3 regions of the Pseudomonas sp. PB103 genome follow, and region 1 is predicted to be linked to each of the others. Evidence: predicted binding sites of a transcription regulator. Region 1 holds the regulator's gene; each other region holds the start of a gene.

What was found. The regulator sigma-54, encoded in region 1, starts transcription at its own class of promoters, with help from an activator protein. The targets are predictions, from matches to a motif close to ANTGGCATNNANNTTGCTNT.
Region 2: the regulator sigma-54 is predicted to act here: its motif matches at 3,367-3,386, upstream of EJA70_RS10185 (flagellar basal body rod protein FlgF).
Region 3: the regulator sigma-54 is predicted to act here: its motif matches at 3,012-3,031, upstream of EJA70_RS09910 (circularly permuted type 2 ATP-grasp protein).

What each region holds. Positions count from the first base shown of each region.
Region 1 covers NZ_RWIL01000118.1:56,572-62,340, forward strand. Annotated here, with positions in the region: gene EJA70_RS21010 (HAD family hydrolase) at 1-231, shown strand, start outside; gene lptC (LPS export ABC transporter periplasmic protein LptC) at 240-812, shown strand; gene lptA (lipopolysaccharide transport periplasmic protein LptA) at 799-1,344, shown strand; gene lptB (LPS export ABC transporter ATP-binding protein) at 1,344-2,069, shown strand; gene EJA70_RS21030 (RNA polymerase factor sigma-54) at 2,257-3,747, shown strand; gene hpf (ribosome hibernation-promoting factor, HPF/YfiA family) at 3,821-4,129, shown strand; gene ptsN (PTS IIA-like nitrogen regulatory protein PtsN) at 4,141-4,605, shown strand; gene rapZ (RNase adapter RapZ) at 4,608-5,465, shown strand; gene EJA70_RS21050 (HPr family phosphocarrier protein) at 5,481-5,756, shown strand.
Region 2 covers NZ_RWIL01000052.1:9,260-15,028, forward strand. Annotated here, with positions in the region: gene EJA70_RS10170 (flagellar basal body P-ring protein FlgI) at 1-965, opposite strand, end outside; gene flgH (flagellar basal body L-ring protein FlgH) at 993-1,688, opposite strand; gene flgG (flagellar basal-body rod protein FlgG) at 1,741-2,526, opposite strand; gene EJA70_RS10185 (flagellar basal body rod protein FlgF) at 2,572-3,312, opposite strand; gene EJA70_RS10190 (sigma-54-dependent phenylalanine hydroxylase transcriptional regulator PhhR) at 3,584-5,146, opposite strand; gene phhA (phenylalanine 4-monooxygenase) at 5,521-5,769, shown strand, end outside.
Region 3 covers NZ_RWIL01000050.1:58,410-64,178, forward strand. Annotated here, with positions in the region: gene EJA70_RS09900 (transglutaminase family protein) at 1-610, opposite strand, end outside; gene EJA70_RS09905 (alpha-E domain-containing protein) at 607-1,557, opposite strand; gene EJA70_RS09910 (circularly permuted type 2 ATP-grasp protein) at 1,570-2,979, opposite strand; gene EJA70_RS09915 (ribonuclease E inhibitor RraB) at 3,521-3,868, opposite strand; gene EJA70_RS09920 (hypothetical protein) at 4,077-4,310, opposite strand; gene speE (polyamine aminopropyltransferase) at 4,655-5,530, opposite strand; gene EJA70_RS09930 (PLDc N-terminal domain-containing protein) at 5,738-5,769, opposite strand, start outside.

The sequences.
Region 1 (5,769 bases):
CTGGGCCTAAGCTATGAACAGGTCGCCTACCTCGGTGACGACCTGCCTGACCTGCCGGTGATCCGCCGCGTGGGCCTGGGGATGGCGGTCGCCAACGCTGCCGATTTCGTCCGCGAACACGCCCATGGCGTAACCCGCGCCCGTGGCGGCGAAGGCGCCGCCCGCGAATTCTGCGAATTGATCCTGCGTGCGCAGGGCAGCCTTGATGCCGCCAATGCCGCGTACTTGTGAGTCAAACCATGTTTAGCAAAAAATTTCGCAACTTCCTGCTGTTCGGTTGCATCGCGGCGCTTTTCGCCGCGGTCGGCTACTGGAACATCAGCCCGGAACGCTTCCTCGACAAGCCGCAGGTCACGTCGACCGAAAGCCCGATCGACTGGTATGCAACCAACACACACACCCTGCAATACCTGCCGGACGGCAAAGTGCAATATGAAATGACGTCCGAGAAAGCCGAGCACGTCAAGGCGACCGACATCACGCTGGTCACCAAACCTGATCTGAACATGTACCGCGGCACGGATTTCCCGTGGCACGTGACCAGTGAACGCGGCGAAGTGAACTCGGGTGGCACCCAGGTTGAATTGATCGACTCGGTGCGCATCAAGCGCACCGACGAAAAGAAGCGCGATCTGCTGGTCACCTCCACTCGCATGACGGTGTTCCCGCAGGAGCAATATGCGCAGACCGAGCAACCCGTTAGAATCGACGGCGCTGGCGGTGTATCGACTGGCGTTGGAATGAAAGCGTATCTGAAGGACAGCAGGATACACCTGCTATCGAACGTAAGAGGACAGTATGAGGCTCGTTAAAACCCTCCCTATTTTGCTCAGTCTGGGCGCAGCACTGGGAAGCGTGAGCGCCTGGGCTCTGCCGAACGATCAAGAGCAGCCAATCCGCATTCAGGCCGACGATGCCCAACTGGACGACAAGAACGGCGTTGCTACCTATAAAGGTGACGTGATCATCACCCAGGGTTCGATGAAGGTCACCGGCAATACCGTGACCATCACCCGTACCCCGACCGGTGATATCGACGTGGTGACCTCGGTCGGCAACCTCGCCTACTTCGAACAGCTGCAGACCGCTGGCGACACCAAGCCTGTACAGGGCTGGGGCGTGACGATCCAGTACCACGCCGCGCAAAACCGCGTTGTGCTGATCGACAAGGCCAAGGTTGTCGACAAAGACAACAACACCACTCAGGGCGAGAAGATCGTCTATGACACGGTGAAAAAACTTGCCAGCGCCGGTCGCGCTACCGGCAGCAAGGTCACCGAGGCGCGTCCGCGCATCGACATGGTGATCCAGCCGAAGAAGAAAACCGAAGAGAAAACCCAGTAATGGCAACTCTGAAAGCTCAGCACCTGGCCAAGGCCTATAAAAGCCGCCAGGTCGTGCGTGACGTCAGCCTGTCGATCGACAGCGGCCAGATCGTCGGCCTGCTCGGCCCCAACGGCGCCGGCAAGACCACGTGCTTCTACATGATCGTCGGCCTGGTGCAGGCCGATCAGGGCCGCGTACTGATCGATGATCTGGACGTCAGCCACCAGCCGATGCACGGTCGTGCCAAGGCTGGTATCGGCTATCTGCCGCAAGAAGCGTCGATCTTCCGCAAACTGTCGGTCGCCGACAACATCATGGCCATCCTCGAAACCCGTCAGGAACTCGACAAGGCCGGTCGTCGCAAGGAGCTGGAAAGCCTGCTGCAGGAATTCCACATCAGCCACATCCGCGACAACCTCGGCATGAGCCTGTCGGGTGGTGAACGCCGCCGCGTGGAAATTGCCCGCGCGCTGGCCACCGCGCCGAAATTCATCCTGCTCGACGAACCGTTTGCCGGTGTCGACCCGATCTCGGTCGGCGATATCAAGCAGATCATCCACCATCTCAAGGCCAAGGGCATCGGTGTACTGATCACCGACCATAACGTGCGTGAGACGCTGGATATCTGCGAAACCGCGTACATCGTCAACGACGGTCAACTGATCGCCGAAGGTGACGCCGAAACCATCCTGGCCAACGATCTGGTCAAGGAAGTGTATCTGGGTCACGAGTTCCGCCTGTAAGCGCTACAGCATCCTGGTGATTCGCGAGGGTGCTGTATCGATGAAGCAGCTTTTTATACGCTTTAATTGTTACAGCGCTCTAGGCAAACACTTCAGTTTCAGGCATATAATTTGCTTAAGTTTGGCGCTTCGGCGCCCTGTAGTGGATGGCGCATAGCGCCGGCGAATAAGGTGTTAAGCCCCTGCCATGAAACCATCGCTAGTCTTGAGAATGGGCCAGCAGCTGACGATGACACCGCAGCTGCAACAGGCCATCCGTCTGCTCCAATTGTCGACCCTGGATCTGCAACAGGAAATCCAGGAGGCGCTGGAATCCAATCCGATGCTCGAACGCCAGGAAGAAGGCGAAGACTTCGACAATTCCGACCCCTTGGCCGACAACGCTGAACAGAAGCCCACCGAGATCCAGGAACCTTCCTACCAGGAAACCGCGCCGACCGTCGACAACCTCGAAGACGGCGATTGGAGCGAACGCATTCCCAACGAATTGCCGGTCGACACCGCTTGGGAAGATGTCTATCAGACCAGCGCCAGCAGCCTGCCCAGCAGCGACGATGACGAGTGGGATTTCACCACCCGCACCTCCGTTGGCGAAAGCCTGCAAAGCCACCTGTTGTGGCAACTGAACCTCGCCCCGATGTCCGACACCGATCGCCTGATCGCCGTGACCCTGATCGATTGCATCAACAATCAGGGCTATCTGGACGAAACCCTCGAAGAAATCCTCGAAGCGTTCGATCCGGAACTGGACATCGAGCTGGACGAGATTGAAGCCGTCCTGCACCGCATCCAGCAATTCGAACCGGCCGGTATCGGTGCGCGCAACCTTGGCGAATGCCTGTTGCTGCAATTGCGCCAGTTGTCGGCCAAGACGCCATGGCTGGCAGAAGCCAAGCGTCTGGTCACGGACTACATCGACCTGCTTGGCAGCCGCGATTACAGCCAGTTGATGCGCCGCATGAAACTCAAGGAAGACGAGTTGCGCCAGGTCATCGAGCTGGTGCAGAGCCTCAATCCGCGTCCGGGTTCGCAGATCGAATCCACTGAGGCCGAGTACGTTGTACCTGACGTGATCGTGCGCAAGGACAACGAGCGCTGGCTGGTCGAGCTGAATCAGGAATCGGTGCCACGCCTGCGCGTCAATGCGCAATACGCCGGATTCGTCCGTCGCGCCGACACCAGCGCCGACAACACCTTCATGCGCAATCAGTTGCAGGAAGCGCGCTGGTTCATCAAGAGCCTGCAGAGCCGCAATGAAACCCTGATGAAAGTTGCCACCCAGATCGTCGAGCATCAGCGCGGTTTTCTGGAGTACGGCGACGAAGCCATGAAACCGCTGGTCTTGCACGACATTGCCGAAGCGGTGGGCATGCATGAATCAACGATTTCCCGGGTGACCACACAGAAATTCATGCATACCCCGCGCGGTATTTATGAGCTGAAATACTTTTTCTCAAGCCATGTCAGCACCTCCGAAGGCGGCGAATGCTCGTCCACGGCGATTCGCGCGATCATCAAAAAACTGGTTGCCGCGGAAAATCAGAAAAAGCCGTTGAGTGACAGCAAGATCGCTGGTTTACTGGAGGCACAAGGCATTCAGGTGGCTCGCCGCACCGTCGCCAAGTACCGCGAATCCTTAGGGATCGCGCCTTCGAGCGAACGCAAGCGGTTGATGTAAGCCACGTTACAGCGTTCCAGTGGCAGGCTATCCAGCCTGCCGCTTTATGCACTGGCAACGAAGGAGAAGCTGTATGCAAGTCAACATCAGTGGACACCAACTGGAAGTGACCCAACCTCTGCGTTCCTATATCGAGGAAAAACTCCAACGACTGGAGCGCCATTTCGACAAGATCACCAACGTGCAGGTCACGATGTGCGTCGAAAAGCTGAAGCAGAAAATCGAAGCCACCTTGCATATACCCGGCAGCGAAGTGGTCGCCAACGCGGAACATACCGATATGTACGCGGCGATCGACGCCTTGACCGACAAGCTGGATAAACAACTCAAAAAGCATAAGGAAAAGACCCAGAGCCTGCTCCAGGGCGCGACCGGTCGATAACCCCCCACCCCATGATCCGACTTGAAAGTATCCTGACCCCCGGCCGTTCCCTCGTGAACGTGCCGGGCGGCAGTAAAAAGAAAGCCCTCGAACAAATTGCCAACCTGATCGCCCGCGAAGTGCCGGATCTGGAGATGCAAGATGTCTTCGAGGCTCTGATTGCCCGTGAAAAACTCGGTTCTACCGGTTTTGGCAACGGCATCGCCATTCCTCACTGCCGCCTCAAAGGCTGCGAAACGCCCATCAGTGCGTTGATGCACCTTCAAGCCCCCATCGATTTCGACGCCATTGACGGCGCGCCGGTTGACCTGCTGTTTGTCTTGCTGGTCCCGGAAGCCGCTACCGATGCGCACCTGGAGTTGCTGCGTCAGATCGCCAGCATGCTCGACCGCAAGGACGTGCGTGACAAATTGCGCAGCGCCGCGAGCAACGAAGCCTTGTACCAGGTCGTTCTGGACGAGCAAAACGGGCAGTAATCATGCGCTTGATCATCGTCAGCGGCCGTTCCGGCTCGGGTAAAAGTACCGCCCTTGATGTCCTTGAGGACAACGGTTACTACTGCATCGACAATCTGCCGGCAGGCTTGCTGCCAGAGCTGGCCGAGCGCGCATTGATCCATACGGAGCTTGCGCAACCGCTGGTTGCCGTGTCGATTGACGCGCGCAACCTGCCGAGCCACCTGAGCCGCTTTCCCGAACTGCTGGAAGATGCCCGCAGCAAGCATATTCAATGTGATGTGCTTTATCTTGATGCCGATGAAGAAACCCTGCTCAAGCGTTTCTCCGAAACTCGCCGCCGCCACCCGCTGAGCAATGCCAACCGGTCGCTGGCCGAAGCGATTCACGATGAAACTGCCCTGCTCGGCCCGATCGCCGATCTCGCCGACCTGAAGATCAACACCACCAATCTGAACCTGTACCAGTTGCGCGACACTATCAAGCTGCGCTTGCTGAATCAGCCGGAGCCGGGCACGGCATTTCTGGTCGAGTCATTCGGTTTCAAGCGCGGCATGCCGGTGGATGCGGACCTGGTGTTCGACGTACGCTGCCTGCCCAACCCGTACTGGAAGCCGGAGCTGCGCGAGCAGTCCGGTCTCGATGCCCCCGTGGCCGAGTACCTGGAGGCGCAGCCTGAGGTTGAAGAAATGTTCCAGGACATCTTCACCTACCTGCACAAGTGGCTGCCACGTTTTGCCGCGAGCAACCGTGCCTACGTGACCATTGCCATTGGCTGCACCGGCGGGCATCACCGCTCCGTCTACCTGACTGAACGCCTGGGTCAGGCCCTGCAGAAAACCCTGAAGAACGTCCAGGTTCGCCACCGCGACCTCACTTAAAGGATTCACACCGCGATGCCTGCTCTGGAAATCGAAATCATCAACAAACTGGGCCTGCATGCCCGCGCATCGGCCAAGTTTGTTGGAGTGGCCGGGCAGTATCCGGATTGCACGATCAGAGTGGGTCGCACGCCTGAGACCACGGTTGACGGCAAAAGCATCATGGCGATGATGATGCTGGCGGCTGGCAAGGGCACCAAAATCTATCTGAGTACTGAAGGGCATCAGGAACAGGAAGCACTGGATGCGTTGGTGACGTTGATCAACAACTACTTCGATGAAGGTGGCTGACAGCCAACATCAA
Region 2 (5,769 bases), on a different contig from region 1:
CCCGGGCCGAATTTGAACATCGGTTTGGCTTCCTGCTCGGCGTTTACCCGCGAGCGTGGCACGACAGCGGTCTGGCCGTTGGACAGCGGACCTGGCTGGCTGACAATCGGGTCTTCGGTAATGGTCACGGTCAGGCTGCCGTGGGTCACGGCGGCTGGCGAAACTTTCACGTTCTGGCCAATGACGATGGTGCCGGTGCGCGAGTTGATGATGACTTTCGCCACAGCCTGGCCCGGATCGACTTCGAGGTTTTCCAGGATCGACAGATAGTCGACGCGCTGGCTCGGATCGAGCGGTGCCGTCACGCGTACCGAGCCGCCGTCGATGGCTTGTGCCACGCCAGGGCCGAGCATGTCGTTGATCTTGTCGACGATGCGCTTGGCAGTGGTGAAGTCGGAACGGTTGAGGTTCAGCGTCAGGCTGTTGCCCTGATTGAAACCACTCGGTACCGAACGCTCCACCGAAGCACCGCCAGGGATGCGACCGGCCGACGGAACGTTGACGGTGATCTTCGAACCGTCACGGCCTTCAGCATCAAAACCGCCGACCACCAGGTTGCCCTGAGCGACCGCATAGACGTTGCCATCGATACCCTTGAGCGGGGTCAGCAACAGGGTGCCGCCACGCAGGCTCTTGGAGTTACCGATCGAAGACACGGTGATGTCGACTTGCTGACCCGGTTTGGCGAACGCCGGCAAGTCGGCACTGATCGACACCGCCGCGACGTTTTTCAGCTGCACGTTGCCCGATCCCGGCGGCACCTTGATGCCGAACTGCGAGAGCATGTTGTTGAAGGTCTGCAGGGTGAACGGGGTTTGCGTCGTCTGGTCGCCGGTGCCGTTAAGCCCGACCACCAGGCCGTAACCGATCAACTGGTTGGAACGCACGCCGGAAATGCTGGCGATATCTTTCAGCCGCTCGGCGTGGGCACCAAAGGCTGCGGACATCAACGTCGCAGCCAGCATCAGGTGTTTGAAATTCAACGTAGCCACCTAGAAAGGGAACAGCGGGCTGAGGAAGAAACGGTCGAACCAGCCTGGCTGACTCGTATCGGCAAACGCGCCGGTACCCGAGTAGGTGATGCGAGCATCGGCGACCCGGGTCGACGACACCGTGTTGTCCGTGGCGATGTCATCGGCGCGCACCAGACCGGCGATGCGGACCAGTTCGTCCCCCGTGTTCAGCGTCAGCCACTTCTCGCCGCGCACGGCGATGATGCCGTTGGGCAGCACGTCGGCGACGGTCACAGTGATCGAACCGGTCAGGCTGTTGCTCTGCCCGGACTTGGCATCACCCTTGGTCGAGCGGTCGGCACTGTAGCCGGCGTTCAGACTCAGGTCGTTGCCGCCAATCGGGTTGTTGGTGGTCAGGCTGGAACCGAACAACGAGGTCAGGCCGATCTTGTTGTCACTGTTCTTGTCCATCTGCGAGTTGGCGTTCTTGCTCGCCTGCGTGCGCTCGTTCAGGGTGATGGTGATGATGTCACCGACCCGGAACGCCTTGCGGTCGCTGTACAGGTTCTGCTCGAAGCCGGCCTGATAGATCGAGCCGTTATTGGCGGCCGCCGGCAACGGCGTGCGCGGCAACACCGGAGCGTAGTAAGGGTCATTGGGCTTGGGCGTCGGAGCGACGCAGCCCGCGAGCGAGACGACCCCACTCAATGCCAGAACAGATACGAAGCGATTCATGACCCTACCTCACGGTGTTGCAGGCGACCTCATGGCCGCCTCATAGACTTGATTACAGATTCTGCGTTACGAACGAGAGCATCTGGTCGGCGGTGGAGATCACCTTGGAGTTCATCTCGTAGGCGCGCTGAGTGGTGATCATGTTGACCATCTCTTCAACGGTGCTGACGTTGGACGTTTCCAGGGTGTTCTGCAGCGTGGTACCGAAACCGTTCAGCCCTGGCGTACCGACTTGCGGTGCACCGGAAGCGGCGGTTTCCAGGAACAGGTTGTTGCCCACGGCTTGCAGGCCGGCCGGGTTGATGAAGTCGGCAGTTTGCAGGTTGCCGATCACTTGCGAAGCCGGGTTGCCGGCAACGGTGATCGACACGGTGCCGTCACGACCGACCGTGAAAGTCTGGGCGTTGTTCGGGATGACAATCGCTGGCTCCAGAGCGAAGCCGCTGGCGTTCACCACCTGACCGTTGGAGTCGAGGTGGAAAGTACCGTCACGGGTGTAGGACGTGGTGCCGTCCGGCTGCAGGATCTGGAAGAAACCGCGACCGTCCACCGCCAGGTCGAGCGGCTGCTCGGTGGTTTGCAGGCTGCCGGCAGTGAAGTTTTTCTGCGTGCCGACGATGCGCACACCGGTACCCACTTGCAGACCCGACGGCAGTTCGCTGTCCTGGGTCGACTGGGCGCCTGGCTGACGCTTGATCTGATACAGCAGGTCCTGGAACTCGGCGCGGTCACGTTTGAAACCCGTGGTCGAGACGTTGGCCAGGTTGTTGGAAATAGTAGTCAGGTTGGTGTCCTGGGCGGACAGACCTGTTTTGGCAACCCATAGAGCCGGAAGCATTCGATTCTCCTCGTGCGCCTGTTTTACGGCGCGACGTTCTGATAATTAGCTGATCTGCAAGACCCGAGCCATGGCCTGGTCGTCGTCTTTGGCGGTGTTCATCATCTTGACGTGCAACTCGAACTGCTTGGCCAGCGCCAGCACCGAGGTCATCTCTTCGACGGCATTGACGTTGCTCGACTCAAGGAAACCCGAGACCAGTTTGACGTTGGCATCGGCCGGCGCCGGTTGGCCGTCCTTGGTGTAAATCGAGCCGTCGAGGCCCTTGTTCATGTTCTTGATGTCGGGGTTGACCAGCTTGATGCGGTCGACTTCCGCCATGACGCGCGGGCCTTCACCCATTGCACGAATGCTGATGGTGCCGTCTTCGCCGACTTCGACTTGCTGCTCTGGCGGCACGGCGATCGGACCGCCGTTGCCCATGACCGGCATGCCGTTGCCGGCGCGCAGTACGCCAAGGGCGTCGATGTTGAGGCTGCCGGTGCGCACGTAGCTTTCGCCACCGTTAGGGTTCTGCACGGCGATAAAACCGTTGCCGGTCACGGCGACGTCGAGGTCACGACCGGTCTGCACCAGCGAGCCTGGCGTGAAGTCGGTGGCCGGCCGTTCGCTCATGGCAAACGCACGCGCCGGAAAGCTGTCACCAAACACCGGCATCGAACGCGCCTGCTCGAGGTCACGCTGAAAACCGTTGGTGGAGATGTTCGCCAGGTTGTTGGCATGCGCCTTTTGCGCCAGTGCGTTCTGGCTGGCGCCGGTCATTGCCACATAAAGGTACTTGTCCACACTCTTTCCTCTGCATGCCGGACGTTTGCCGCCCACCGCTGTACTGCTGAGCCATAAGCAATTTGCAGACCAACTTTTTTCTGGCGGCGCGAGGCCCGGTAAACAAAGGACTTGGGGGAGATTTCGGGGATTGGGGAAATGTATCGAAGTCGAAAAACCGGCGGTGTTATGCCGCTTGGCGGCAACAGATCAAAGATCGCAGCCTTCGGCAGCTCCTACAGTTGAAATGCATACTCCTGTAGGAGCTGCCGAAGGCTGCGATCTTTTGATCTTAAGCTTCGGGATCTTTGCCGACTTCGTATTCACGCAGCTTGTTGGCAATGGTGGTGTGCGAAACCCCCAGCCGCTTACCCAACTGCCGGCTGCTCGGATGCTCGGAATACAAACGCTCCAGCACCGCTTTCTCGAAGCGCCCGACAATCTCGTCGAGCCCGCCCTCCAGCGAAAAATCGCCAAGCGGCTGACGCACGCCGTAATCCGGCAGGCGAATATGCTCGGCTTTCACCGTGCCGCCATCGCACAACGAAACCGCCTGGAACAGCACGTTCTCCAATTGCCGCACGTTGCCCGGCCAATGGTAATGACTGAGCCGATCCATCGCCGCCGGCGCCAGTTTGGGCAGTGAACAGCCGATCTGCCGACTGGCCTGATCGAGGAAGTGCTCGACCAGCGGCGTCAAGCCGTCGAGGCATTCGCGCAGTGGCGGAATGTGCAGCGAGAGCACGTTCAAACGGTGATACAAATCCTGGCGAAACTCGCCGCGCGCGCACAACTCGGACAAGTCGACCTGCGTTGCGCAGATCACCCGCACATCCAGATAAACCTCTTCATCGCTGCCGACACGACGGAAGCAGCCGTCTTGCAGAAAGCGCAGCAACTTCACCTGCAAGCGCGGGCTCATTTCGCCAACGCCGTCGAGAAACAGCGTGCCGCCCGCCGTCAGTTCCAGCAGGCCGAGCTTGCCTTCGGCGCGAGCGCCTTCGAACGCGCCAGGGCCGTAGCCGAACAACTCGGTTTCGGCCATCGATTCCGGCAGGCCAGCGCAGTTGAGTGCCATCAACGGCGATTGCCCGCGCGGGCTGGCGAGGTGACAGGCGCGCGCCAGCAACTCCTTGCCGGTGCCGGTTTCCCCTTCAATTAATAGAGGCGCATCCAGCGGTGCCATGCGCCGGGCTTCACGCACCACCGCCGCCATGACTTTCGAACTCTGGAAGATGCTGTCGAAACCACGCAATTCCTGTTTGCGCACGTTGTAGATACGCTCACCCACGCGATCCGCGCGATGCAGTGTCAGCACCGCACCGGCCATGGCTTCGCTGTCGTCATGCTCTGACTGCAGCGGCGCGATGTCGGCGAGAAAGATGTCGCCCTTGACCTTGACGCGCATGCCGTTGATCCGCGATTTGTTGGCGCGCACCAGTTCCGGCAAATCGAAATCCTCGGCGTACCGCGACAACGGAATGCCCGGCACCTCATCGACCCGCACGCCGAGCAATTGTGCCGCCGCGCGGTTGGCCGCGACGATCGAACCGCCCATGTCGATCGACAACACCGGAAACTCCAGCGCGCCGAGCAAGGCGTTCAGTTCCATGTGCCGACGCTCGCTGGGCATCAGCCCTACCCGCTTGACGCCGAACACCCCGGCAATCGCCTCGAATTTCGGCCGCAGCGCCTGGAATTGAATGTTGATCAGGTTCGGGCAATGCAGGTAGATCGCGTTGCCGTGCTCACCACCGACCTCGCCGCGCGCGACGTTGATCCCGTAGGCTACCAGCAGGTTGAGAATGTCGCGCAGGATGCCGATGCGGTTCTGGCAGTGGACTTTGATACGCATATAAATCGCCCGAATAAACGATGAGAAACCTTGTAGGCCTTCGCCTGCTCGCGATAGCGGTCGGTCAGTTGATATTGATGGCGACTGATACACCGCAATCGCGAGCAGGCGAAGGCCTACAGGGGACGGCGCCGGAGTTTTCTGTCGAGGCGCGCAGATAGTTGTCAAGATTATGTGACAGTTGTCGACCTTTTCAAACCTGCCAATCACCGTAAACGCGTGATATCAACCAAACCGTAACGAATACTTTACGAAATCCACGGAAATTTCCTGCGCGGGCCTGATCTAACCTACTGCACACCACCCTTTTCTCGGGTAATTCTGAGTCCATCGCTGGACATAACAAGAACGAATTCCCCTAGCAGGAGAGCAGTATGAAGCAGACGCAATACGTGGCCCGCGAGCCCGATGCGCAAGGTTTTATCGACTACCCCGCCGAAGAACACGCGGTGTGGAACACGCTGATCACTCGCCAGTTGAAAGTGATCGAAGGGCGTGCCTGCCAGGAATACCTGGACGGTATCGAAAAACTCGGTCTGCCCCACGACCGCATTCCGCAACTCGGCGAGATCAACAAAGTACTCGGCGAGACCACCGGTTGGCAGGTCGCGCGGGTTCCGGCG
Region 3 (5,769 bases), on a different contig from region 1:
GCCACGCTTCGGCCCAGGCATGGCTGGCCAGATGCTCGCAATCCTCGCTGTACAAATACCCCGACACGTAACGCGATGGCACGCCCAGACTGCGCGCGCAGGCGAGAAACGCGTGGGTATGATCCTGACAAACCCCGGCACGCCCGGCGAAGGCTTCAGCGGCGCTGGTGTCGACTTCGGTGGAGCCCGGCGTGTAGGTCATGTGCTGATTCAAGCCGTGCATCAGATCGATCAACGCCGTGCGGTCGCGCCGCCGCTTGCAGGACTTCTCGGCGAATGCGCGCAAGGCCTCATCGGCCTCGGTCAACCGGGTAAAGCGCAGGAAAGGCAGCGCCGACTGGCTCTCGTGTTCAGCCTCGCGCATTTCATCGATATCAACCTGACCGCGCGCGCCGATGATGATCGCTTCGTGCGGTTCGTCCATGGTCAGCACATGCAGGATGTTGCCGAACGGATCGAGTTGCGCGCGCACCGGACGCGGCAGGTCGAGTTGCCAGCTCAGCACATGTTGGCGCTCGCTGTCGTGGGGGGTCAGCCGCAGGTACTGGATGCTCGCCCGCACCTTATCTTCGTAGTGATAGGTGGTCTCGTGGCTAATGGAAAGTCTCATGCAGCCTCCAGGTAGGAACTGTGAATGGCGTTACCCAACTGGCGCACCAGCGGGATGAATTCGGTCAGCCAGGCGTGCAGGCCTTCCTCGAGGATTTCGTTGATACCGGTATAGCGCAGGCGCGCGTCCATTTCCGCCGCCAGACGTTGCGCGGGACGCCCGTTGGCACCGGGCAGTTGCGCGAGAATCTGGTCAATCTCTTCGGTGCAGGCCCTGAGCGAACGCGGTACATCGGCGCGCAACAGCAGCAACTCGGCGACGTGCCGGGCGCCCGGCGCATCACGGTAGATTTCGGTGTAGGCCTCGAACGACGACAGCGCACGCAGCAAGGCACTCCATTGGTAGTACGCGTGGGCCGTGCCGTCGCTGACCGCTTCGGCCTGATCGCCGGCCATTTCGTAGCGTGCATCGAGAAGCCGCAGCGTGTTGTCCGCGCGCTCGATAAACGTCCCGAGACGAATGAAACGGAACGCATCGTTACGCATGATCGTGCCGTAGGACGCGCCACGAAACAGGTGCGAACGCTCCTTGATCCATTCGCAGAAACGGCTCATGCCATAACGGCTCAAGCCCTGCTCGGCGATCCCGCGAATCTCCAGCCACGTCGAGTTGATGTTCTCCCACATGTCCGCCGTGATACGTCCGCGCACTGCATGGGCACTGGCCCGTGCGGCGCCGAGGCAGCTGTAGATGCTCGCCGGGTTGGCCGCATCGAGGGCAAAAAAGTGCAGCAGGCGTTCGGCATGCAATGCGCCGTGACGCTCCAGATAATCCTCAAGGGTGCCGGTGATCAACAGCGGCATTGCCAGTTCGTGCAAGCCATCACCGCGACCGTCCTGCGGCATCAGCGACAGCGAATAACTGACGTCGAGCATCCGGGCGAGGTTTTCCGCTCGCTCCAGGTAACGCGACATCCAGTACAGATCCGAGGCAGTTCTACTTAACATGGCAAGCTTCCTTCAATCCTCGACCACCCAGGTGTCCTTGGTTCCGCCGCCCTGGGAGGAATTCACCACCAGAGAGCCTTCGCGCAGCGCGACGCGGGTCAAACCGCCGGGCACCACGCGGGTTTCACGTCCCGACAAGACAAACGGACGCAAGTCGATATGGCGCGGCGCGATGCCGTTTTCGACAAAGGTCGGGCAGGTCGACAGCGACAGTGTCGGTTGCGCGATGTACGCATGGGGTTTGGCTTTGATGCGCTCGCGAAAGGCATCGATTTCCGCCTTCGTCGACGCCGGCCCCACCAGCATTCCGTAACCGCCGGAGCCCTGGGTTTCCTTGACTACCAGATCTGGAAGATTGGCCAGCACGTGGGAAAGTTCAGAGGGGTTGCGACATTGCCAGGTCGGCACGTTCTTCAGGATCGGCTCTTCGTCCAGGTAAAACCGGATCATGTCGGTGACAAACGGATAGACCGATTTGTCGTCCGCCACGCCGGTGCCGATGGCGTTGGCCAACACGACGTTGCCGGAGCGATAGGATGACAAAAGCCCCGGTACGCCAAGCATTGAGTCCGGGTTGAACGCCAGCGGATCGAGGAACGCGTCGTCAAGACGACGGTAGATGACGTCCACCGCTTTCGGGCCGTCGGTGGTGCGCATGAAGACTTTGTCGTCACGCACGAACAGGTCCGCGCCCTCGACCAGTTCCACGCCCATTTCCCGTGCGAGAAACGCGTGTTCGAAGAACGCGCTGTTGAAGCGCCCCGGCGTCAGCACCACTACGCTCGGGTCGTCGATGGGGCTGGAGCTTTTCAGGGTGTCGAGCAGCAGGTTCGGGTAGTGATCGATTGGCGCAATGCGCTGGGCGGCGAACAGCTCCGGGAACAGGCGCATCATCATCTTGCGGTCTTCGAGCATGTAGCTGACGCCGCTCGGTGTGCGCAGGTTGTCTTCGAGCACGTAATACGTGCCGTCGCCGTCGCGCACCAGATCGACACCGGAGATGTGCGAATAAATATCGCGGTGCAGATCCAGGCCCTGCATCGCCAACTGATATTGCTCGTTGGCCAATACCTGTTCGGCAGGAATGATCCCGGCCTTGATGATGCGCTGCTCGTGATAGAGGTCGGCGAGAAACATGTTCAGCGCCTTGACCCGCTGGATGCAGCCGCGCTCGACGACCCGCCATTCGCTGGCGGGAATGCTGCGTGGAATGGTGTCGAAAGGAATCAGGCGCTCGGTGCCCTGCTCGTCCCCGTAGAGCGTGAAAGTGATGCCAGCGCGATGGAACAGCAAGTCAGCCTCGCGTCGCCGCTGGGCCAGCAGCTCGTCAGGCGTGTCGGCCAGCCAGCGGGCGAACTCCCGATAATGCGGGCGAACCTGGCCGCCGGCATCGTACATCTCATCAAAATAGGTGCGGATCATGCCGTACTCCTTGTCACCCGGACATACAGGCCTTCGCAAGGCCCGTGCCATCGGCATAAACGCTTTGATTTCAATCGGTTGGATATTCACGCCACAGACACCGCACCATTCCTGTGCGGCAAATGCCCCAAGCCGATTGCCCCCGCTTCATTGCGACGCACTGCATCGCCTATCACCAGCATAGTCAGAGTTGATTTCACTGCCCGGCACTGCTTGCGGATAATCCGCGCATTCGCTGCAAAACTTCCCCGCCCACAGCGCCGCGAAGTCGCCAGCTCAACTGACCTGGACTGCCCTCGCAGCCCGCCCCGCTGTAACCCTGAGCGGTTTCCTCTCCTTCTCGGTCTTCCCTTTTAGCCACCCTCTCCGGTGGCTTTTTTTTGCCTTTTGGAAATGTTTTGAAAGCAAAAGCAAAAGATCGCAGCCCCCGACAGCCCCACACAATCACATGTAGGAGCTGCCGAAGGCTGCGATCTTTTGATCTTCAAAAATGGCAACGGCCAACCCAGAGGTCAGCCGTTAGTAATCAAATAACCTGAAATCAATTCAACCGGTGGCGGCTACGCACCTCCTGTTTCACGCCCCATCCCTCGATTATCCCGCCCAAGGGTTCGACCACCGCCGAAAAGCCCTGCTCGAAATCGCCAATATCGTCATACGTCGCATACATCACTTTGCTCAATTCCAGCGCCCACGCGCCGTCATCGCGCACGCTGACCTGGGCATTGATGGACTCACCACGAAATTTGCCTGCCGCCCTGCGCGCCCGCTCCTCGTCCGGGAAAATGGCGTAGAACTCGATGGGATGGAATCGGGAAAAATCGAAACCGCCTTCTTTCATGCGGCGCAGAACATTGCTGCTGATGTCTTCTTGATAGGCTGTGCTCATGAATCGTCCCCCTCACATAGATGGATAGACTTTCCGTATTCCCGCCCCGGGCCTCTGGCCAAAGTACGACGGCAACGTGGTTGCACGCGGGAACAAGCATGTAGCTGACAAGACCAGACCTTAGCGATCCGTTCGCTGATCTCGCTTGCAGAGTAGCCCCAAGTCAGAGCTGCTGCCAAGGCCTGGTGTCAAGGTGACAGGAAGAATGTCAGACGGGAGTGATGCTGCGGATTTCAATGCTGTTCTGGGTTTTCAGGCTTTTCGCCCCGGCGTCGGGGGTGCGCCCTTCCAGATCGTTCAGATCCAGTGCGGCGGCCACGGGCAGAAGCTTCGCCTTGATCAGTTGAGCGGCCTCATCGTCACTGGGGCATTCCGCGCGCTCAAACACCTCATCGACAATTTCACCATGATCGTCCACGAAAGTGACTTTCCACTTTTGCATCGGTGCCTCCTCGATCAAACCCGCAAATGGGCTTACACCTAAATCGACTGGTGCGCCGAAAGTTGGTTCAAAAGGATTACAACGCACGAACATGAAAAAAACGACATCGTGGAGATGCGCCGCGAATTTTGCACGCAACCATTGTGGTGAGGGGATTTACCTGTGGTGAGGGATTTATCTGTGGCGAGGGGATTTATCCCCGATGGGATGCGAAGCGTCCCCAAAACCAGCCAACGCGGTTCATCAGGCAGACCGCGTTTGCCGGGTTTACGACTGCTGCGCAGCCGGTCGGGGATAAATCCCCTCACCACAGGGGATCCATACACAAATGAAAAATAGTGGGATCAGTCGTTGCTTGGCTTGTTGATCGCTTGCAGCACGTACTGCGGCAAGGCGAACGCGCCGATGTGGATTTCCGGGTTGTAGTAGCGCGTGACGATGCCGCTGCCGATGAAGCGCTGTTGCAGGGTTTCACGGCTGAGCTTGCGGTAGGCCGGGTTGGTCGAACCCCACGCAAATGTCATCGAACCACCGATGTAGGTCGGCACCGCCGCTTGGTAGAAGTGCCAGTCCGGGAACAGGCTTTTCAGGCGACCGGCGGTGGTTTTCACTTCGTCGATCTGCATGAACGGCGTGCCGTTCTGGGTCACGAGGATGCCGCCTTCGTTCAGGCAGCGGTGGCAGGCCTGATAGAAGTTCTCCGAGAACAGAACTTCGCCCGGGCCGATCGGGTCGGTGGAGTCGGAGATGATCACGTCGAATTTTTCCGTGGTGGTGGCGACGAAACGCATGCCGTCGTCGATCACCAGGTTCAGCCGTGGATCGTCGTAAGCACCGCTGGAGTGGTTCGGCAGGAATTCTTTGCACATGTCGACGACGGTGCCGTCGATCTCGACCATGGTGATGTGCTCGACACCGGCATGCTTGGTCACTTCGCGCAGCATGCCGCCGTCACCGCCGCCGATGATCAGCACGCGCTTGGCGCTGCCGTGGGCAAGGATCGGCACGTGGGTGAGCATTTCGTGGTAGATGAATTCGTCGGCTTCGGTGGTCTGGATCACGCCGTCCAGCGCCATCACACGGCCCATGCGCGGGTTCTGGAAGATCACCAGGTGCTGGTGTTCGGTGCGCACTTCGTGCAGCAGTTTTTCCATGCGAAAACGCTGGCCGTAGCCTTCGTAGAGGGTTTCCAGGTACTCGCTGGTTTTGGTGACGGTCATGGTCAAGTGCTCCGATGAATGCGCGGGCGTCAATCGTGGGGACGATTGCCCGGGAAAGGCGCGCATTCTACGTTGCCGAAGATGACAGGTCGAACCTCACAACCATAATCCCTGTAGGAGCTGCCGCAGGCTGCGATCTTTTGATCTTGTTTTTTTACAATCAACATCAAAAGATCGCAGCCTGCGGCAGCTCCTACATGGGTGCGGTCAGATCCGGACGTTGCCGCGCGGTCCGGCGA